DNA from 3 places in the Marinicellulosiphila megalodicopiae genome. Region 3 is predicted to be linked to each of the others. Evidence: predicted binding sites of a transcription regulator. Region 3 holds the regulator's gene; each other region holds the start of a gene.

Region 1 (2,330 bases), 1.3 Mb from region 3:
CATATAAATGTCCTTTTTGATCTGTCACAACTACATCTTCAGGATTCAACTCTGAAATAGAAGCAGACACCATATTTTTAATGGCTTTGACTTGATCAAATTCTAACTGTCCACCTGCAAATAATTCGACCATAACCGATGCAGTAGGCTTACGTTTATCACGCACAAACACACTTCTTTTTGGTAATGCTAAATGCACGCGTGCAGATCTTACAGAATTATAGGATGCGATGGTTCTGGCTAATTCCCCTTCTACACTTCTCATGTAACGAGTATTTTCCATAAACTGAGAGGTACCAAGTGGCTGGTCTTGATCTAATAATTCATAACCCAATAAGTCATCGGTAGCTAAGTCGGCGCCCGCTATAGCTAAACGAGCTTTATGAAGATCACTTTGTGTTACCAATATCACCCCAGATACTGGATTCATATTAAAATCAATGTCTTGTTGTTGCAGAAGTTGAATCACTTCTTTTGTATTATAGGAATTAGCAGAATTTAAAAGCGGTTTATAAGTTTCGCTTTGAGTAAATAACACCATGCCAATGCCTAATGCAATGGCAGCTGACAGGCCAATTAATAAACCCAATTGACGCAACATAGTAAGCTTACTAAAACCCGCTACAATAGGATGTATTTTTTTCGTGCTTACCGCCGCGCTTTCAGCGTTGACTGTATCGAGCATTGGAGGGTTTGATCCCTCCATATCACCAGGTGACGCTTGTGCTTGATCCATAATTATCTATTACTCGGTTATAAAGGCATATTCATGATTTCTTTGTACGCTTCTACCATTTTATTGCGTACTTGAGTCATGGCCTGAAAACTAACGGATGATTTTTGAAGGGCAATCATAACCTCAGGTAAATCAACACTTGGATCGCCTTGCTCATAACGAGATGACAAATCATTAGCGTGACTTTTACTATCATTTACAGAATCAATTGCAGATTTGAACATATCACCAAACGAAGGTCCTTCATCTTTTTCTACAGGTAATATTCCATCTGTATTTGAATTCACTCGGGAAAAATCTGGCTTATTTACGTTTGAAACTTCTTGCTGCACTTGATTAAGTTGCTGTTTAAACGCATCATTTTGCACGGGATTAATATTTAATTGTTGAGAAGGCATCTGAGCTTTTAATGCACGCATTTGTGATAACACTTGACTAATGTCCATTCGATCTACGCTCATTTCGGCCCCCTAACTTATCTCAAATAAAAAAATTCACCTACTCAACACTTGCCCTGTTATTTTGTAGGTGTCGCTTTAAATAAAGCAATCATCCTGACTCCATACTCCCACTTGATTCGTCCCAACCAAGCCACAAAGAAAGTCCCTTTTGTTCCCGGTTTTTACACCCCATTTAATATAAATATTAAATTGTCATTACATTGACTAATTTTCTTCGTAAAACGTCAAATGCAAACACAAGGCCAAGAGTTGCCGTACAGGAAAAGAATGTCACTTTAAAATTGAGTCATGTATTTTTTTAAGTTAAAAGAATCGATTTTCAGTTAATCGAAAATAAAAGAAGGGCTATAGAATGGGGACACTTAATTATTATAAAACGAGATTTTTTCTTATATCATCCATAATTTCATATCAAATTTATAAACGACAGGCACAAAAAAGGCTGATTAAATCAGCCTTTTTTTAACTATTTATGAATCAATGCTTAGATTGAATCAATGCTTAGAATGGATCAATGCTTAGATTGAATCAACGATTTTATTAAGTGTCGCACTTGGACGCATGACTTTTTCAGCTTTTGCTTCATCTAATTTATAGTAACCACCTAAATCAGATTCAACACCTTGCACATCATTTAACTCTTTAACAATTGCAGATTCATTAGCAACTAACTCACCAGCAACTTTATCAAAGAATGCTTTTAATTGAGCATCTTCAGTTTGCGCTGCTAATTCTTGAGCCCAGTACATAGCTAAATAGAAGTGAGAACCACGGTTATCCAACTCACCTGTTTTACGAGAAGGTGATTTGTTATTTGCTAAGAAAGTACCTGTAGCAGTATCCAATGTTTTAGCCAAAACCATCGCTTTCGCGTTATCAGTTGTTAAACCTAAATGTTCAAATGATGCCGATAATGCTAAAAACTCACCCAGTGAATCCCAACGCAAATGAGATTGTTCAACTAATTGCTGAACATGCTTAGGAGCTGAACCACCCGCGCCTGTTTCAAACAATCCGCCGCCATTCATTAGTGGGACAATAGACAGCATTTTAGCCGAAGTACCTAATTCTAAAATTGGGAATAAGTCGGTTAAGTAATCACGTAATACGTTACCTGTTACCGAAATAACATC
Region 2 (2,330 bases), 660 kb from region 3:
CTTTGATTTTATGGATTCAATTTGTTGTTCAGTCATTTCAATTACACGACTTAAAACAATATTTCGATTTTTATTTAAAGCTGTATTTGCTTTAATCGTTTGAATTCTGCCATCTGCAATGCTAATTAAAACAGCTAAATGATCATTAATACGGCCATAACGGCTTTCGTCATCAATTGGCATATTTTTGATTAATAAGGATAAATTATCACTTTTTACTATCGTTCTGATGCCGAAATGGGTTATTCGGTCATTAATTGCTGTTGTTTTTATCAATAACCTTGCTTCAATAGATTGTTCATCGCAACCATAAAAAACATTCGGTGTATTTGGAATGAATGCACATGAAGATAAGCCAAATTCTTCGGATATTTTGCAAATTTTTTCGGCCATTTTACTTAGTGAATCCGCTTCTAATGTTGAAGTCACAAAATTTATGACCTGACCTAATTCACTACTGGATGTCATTGCTTCCATTGCAACATTCATAGCATCGGTGGCTTCTTGTTTTATACGCTTCATTAAACCGGTTTTACCTAAATTTTCGTGAATTTTTTTAAGTAAATCTTCCTCTACTACAGGTTTAATTAAATATTCGTCGCCGCCGGCCTCAAACCCTGCCAAACGTTCTTCAGCTGTATCTAATCCAGAAACAAAAATCACAGGAATTGAATTAGTAGATTCGTGGCTTTTTAATTTAACACAGGTTTCATGTCCATCCATTCCAGGCATATTAACATCAAGCAATATTAAATCGGGTTGATGCGCTTCAACTTGATCTAAACAAGCTTGGCCAGAATCTGCTTCAATCAAATCATAATTTGACTCTAAAATAGCAGTTAGAACCATTCTATTCATTTCACTATCATCAACTACTAAAATTGTATTTCTCACTAGAAACCTGCTTATTTATTTTTATAGATATATTGAGTGTAGATCGATTGTTTAAGGAAAACTGATTTTAACGTCCCTTGATTGTGAAAAATTGTAACGGCAATCCCCTGCCTAATCTGTTTCATTTGCCAACTATTACATTGCCGTAATTCACTCAATTCACTGTAACCTATTGATTTTAAATAAATTATATATTTGGCACAGCTTATGCTTTTTGCTAAACAACAACATTGATACAGAAGATGGTTATGTCAGCATTAGGTTTTCAAAATTCATTAGGTATACACCAAACGGCATTATTAACTCGTGCAGAACGATCTGAAATTTTAGCCAACAATTTAGCTAACTCAGATACCCCTGGGTTTAAATCCAGAGATATGGATTTTCAAGCAGTGTTAAAAGGTGAAGTTCGAAAACACTCATCGTTAGCTGTGAATCAAACCCATAACGGACATTTACCAGGAGTTGGTTTTGCAGATTTTGATCTGCTTTATCGTACTCCTACACAACCATCCTTAGATGGCAATACTGTTGATGATAATTTAGAAAATAGCGAATTCACTAAAAATGCAATGGGCTATAACGCCAGTTTTGAATTTTTAAATGGCCGTTTTAAAGGGCTAGTTAATGCGATTCGAGGGGAATAATGATGTCTTTAAGTAATGTTATAAATATCGCTGGTACTGGCATGAATGCCCAAAGTATTCGCTTGAATACGACTGCATCTAATATCGCTAATGCTCAAACGGTATCTTCAAGTATTGATGAAACCTACCGAGCAAGAAAACCGGTTTTTCAACTCCTACAAAAGCAATTTCATGATTCAAATTTTAGTGAAATGTACAGTGAAGATAATGTCGGTAATGGCGTAAAAGTCGGTGGCATTATTGAAAAAGACGATCCTTTGGATATTCGATACGACCCGACTCACCCAATGGCAGATACTGAAGGTTATGTGTTTTATCCTAATGTGAACGTCGTGGAAGAAATGGCGGATATGATTTCATCTCAGCGCAGTTTTACAGTAAACGTTGAAGTATTTAATACCGCAAAAACCATGCTTCAAAAAACATTAACGATGGGTAAATAAGGAGTAATTTATGGCTGATGTAACAAGTGTACAAAGCTCCGTTCTTGATCAATATGCGTTAGTTGATCCAAATAAAACCAAATCTAATGAAATGGGACGTGACCAGTTTTTAGAACTAATGATTGCTCAATTGAATAATCAGAACCCTTTAGAGCCTAAAGAAAATGGCGATTTTATTGCGCAGTTAGCTCAGTTTTCGACCGTTGAAGGCATCGAAAGCATGGGGACAAGTTTGGATGATATGTCTGCAAACTTTAAATCCAACCAAGCCATTCAGGCCTCTAGTTTGGTGGGTAAACATGTCACCATCGAAGGGAAAACCGATACGGATTTAAACTGGGGTGAA
Region 3 (2,330 bases):
TTTGGTGAATCAGGATAAAGGTCAAATTTTCATCAATAATATAGACATCAGTCAACAACCAATGCATATTCGAGCTCAAAAAGGGCTAGGGTACTTACCTCAAGAAGCATGCGTTTTTAGAAAATTATCAGTTGAAGATAATATTTTAGCTATACTTCAAACAAGAAAGAATTTTAGTAAAACTGAACAAAAACAAAAGCTTGAATCATTATTGAATGAGTTTAATATTCAACATATACGTAAATCGCTTGGCATGGCATTGTCCGGCGGAGAAAGAAGACGGGTTGAAATTGCTCGTGCATTAGCGATGGATCCTGCATTTATTTTACTTGATGAACCCTTTGCAGGTGTCGATCCTATTTCTGTAAACGATATTAAAGATATCGTCAAACAATTAAGCAACAAAGGCATCGGTGTGTTAATTACTGATCATAATGTGCGAGAAACGCTTGATATCTGTGAAAAAGCGTATATTGTCGGTAATGGTCACATTATTGCTAGTGGCGATGCAAACAGCGTTTTGCAAAACCAATTAGTTAAAGATATTTATTTAGGCGAACAGTTTACGTTGTAATCAGAGTAATTATAATAAAATATGAAAACTTCACTTCAATTAAAAATGGGCCAGCATCTTACGATGACTCCCCAGCTTCAACAAGCCATCCGTTTATTACAACTTTCCACGCTCGATTTGCAACAAGAGATCCAACAAGTACTTGAATCCAATCCAATGCTTGAAGTAAATGACGAAGAGCCTTCTGCAAATAACAATGAACAAGATCAAAATTCACAAAAAAGTGCTGAAAATGAAATATCCGAACCCAATAAAATAGAAGAAACAGATTCACAATGGGAAGAAAATATCCCTGACGAATTAGCGGTTGATACTTCATGGGACGATATTTATCCAAATCTACCCACAAATATGTCAGCACCTTCTGGTGACGATATTAATTTTGATAGCTTTCGAAGTGAAACTGAGGATTTACAAGATCACTTATTTTGGCAATTAAACTTAACCCCGATGAATACTCGTGATCGAATCATTGCTGAATCGATAATTGAATCCTGTGGAAATGACGGATATTTAAAATCCACAATTGAAGAAATTTTCTCAGGCCTTTCAAATGAATTAAATGAAGAAGGTATGAATGAAGAACAAATGCTTGAATTAGATGAACTAGAAGCCGTTCTTCATAGGGTGCAACAATTCGATCCACCTGGTGTGTGCGCCATAGATTTAAGTGACTGCCTAACAATTCAACTAAAGCAACTGCCTCTTCAAACAGAATATTTAGAACAAGCGAAATTGATTGTTAAAGACTTCCTTCCTCAATTAGGTTCTCGTGATTATCAAAACATCTTACGTAAAACAAAATTTAAAGATACTGAGTTGCAATCTATTTTAGTACTCATACAATCGCTTAACCCTCGCCCAGGGGACAGTATTTCCGAAGACCAAGCCCAATATGTTGTTCCAGATGTATTTGTTCGTAAAGATATCGAAAACAATAAATGGCTAGTAGAATTAAATCCAGATATCGCGCCAAAATTACACATTAATAGTGGGTATGCTGAGTTAATCAAACGTAATGATGCTTCAAGTGATAATGATTATTTAAAAACAAATTTAAGTGATGCCAAGTGGTTTATTAAATCTTTACATAGCAGAAATGAAACGTTACTTAAAGTAGCAACAAAAATTGTTGAACATCAACGTGGATTTCTAGATTATGGCGAAGAAGCTATGAAACCATTGGTATTGCATGATATCGCACTTGATGTCGACATGCATGAATCCACCATTTCAAGGGTTACTACTCAAAAATACATGCACACCCCAAGAGGTATTTTTGAATTGAAATATTTCTTCTCTAGCCATGTTTCCACTGCAAATGGCGGAGAGTGCAGTTCAACGGCGATTCGAGCAATGATTAAAAAAATAATCAGCGAAGAAAACACAAAAAAACCTTATAGTGATAGCAAATTAGCAACATTATTAGATCAGCAGGGAATTAAAGTTGCACGAAGAACCATTGCAAAGTATCGTGAAGCGATGCATATTCCACCTTCAAATGAACGAAAAAGTTTAATGTAACGGATTGAGTTAGTGACTGTATTATGATTCAACTTAAAAATATATTAACGGCCGAAAGAACCTACATCATGGATCTTGGCTCAAGTAAAAAACGCGCAATTCAAAGTATTAGTCATGAAATTGCTAAAAATTGCACACAATTAAATGAAAATCATATCTTTGATCATTTAATTGCAAGAGAAAAACTTGGAAGCACTGGATTTGGAATGGGTGTTGCCATGCCACATTGCCG

What was found. The regulator sigma-54, encoded in region 3, starts transcription at its own class of promoters, with help from an activator protein. The targets are predictions, from matches to a motif close to TGGCACNNNNNTTGCTNT.
Region 1: fliE (flagellar hook-basal body complex protein FliE) is a predicted target of sigma-54. The motif match lies at 1,425-1,442, and genes of this name have one in related genera.
Region 2: flgB (flagellar basal body rod protein FlgB) is a predicted target of sigma-54. The motif match lies at 1,091-1,108, and genes of this name have one in related genera.

What each region holds. Positions count from the first base shown of each region.
Region 1 covers NZ_AP023087.1:1,711,231-1,713,560, reverse strand. Annotated here, with positions in the region: gene fliF (flagellar basal-body MS-ring/collar protein FliF) at 1-736, opposite strand, end outside; gene fliE (flagellar hook-basal body complex protein FliE) at 754-1,197, opposite strand; gene TYM08_RS07140 (NADP-dependent isocitrate dehydrogenase) at 1,716-2,330, opposite strand, start outside.
Region 2 covers NZ_AP023087.1:2,314,600-2,316,929, forward strand. Annotated here, with positions in the region: gene TYM08_RS09800 (response regulator) at 1-894, opposite strand, end outside; gene flgB (flagellar basal body rod protein FlgB) at 1,143-1,541, shown strand; gene flgC (flagellar basal body rod protein FlgC) at 1,544-1,984, shown strand; gene TYM08_RS09815 (flagellar hook assembly protein FlgD) at 1,995-2,330, shown strand, end outside.
Region 3 covers NZ_AP023087.1:2,976,845-2,979,174, forward strand. Annotated here, with positions in the region: gene lptB (LPS export ABC transporter ATP-binding protein) at 1-574, shown strand, start outside; gene TYM08_RS12845 (RNA polymerase factor sigma-54) at 596-2,098, shown strand; gene ptsN (PTS IIA-like nitrogen regulatory protein PtsN) at 2,122-2,330, shown strand, end outside.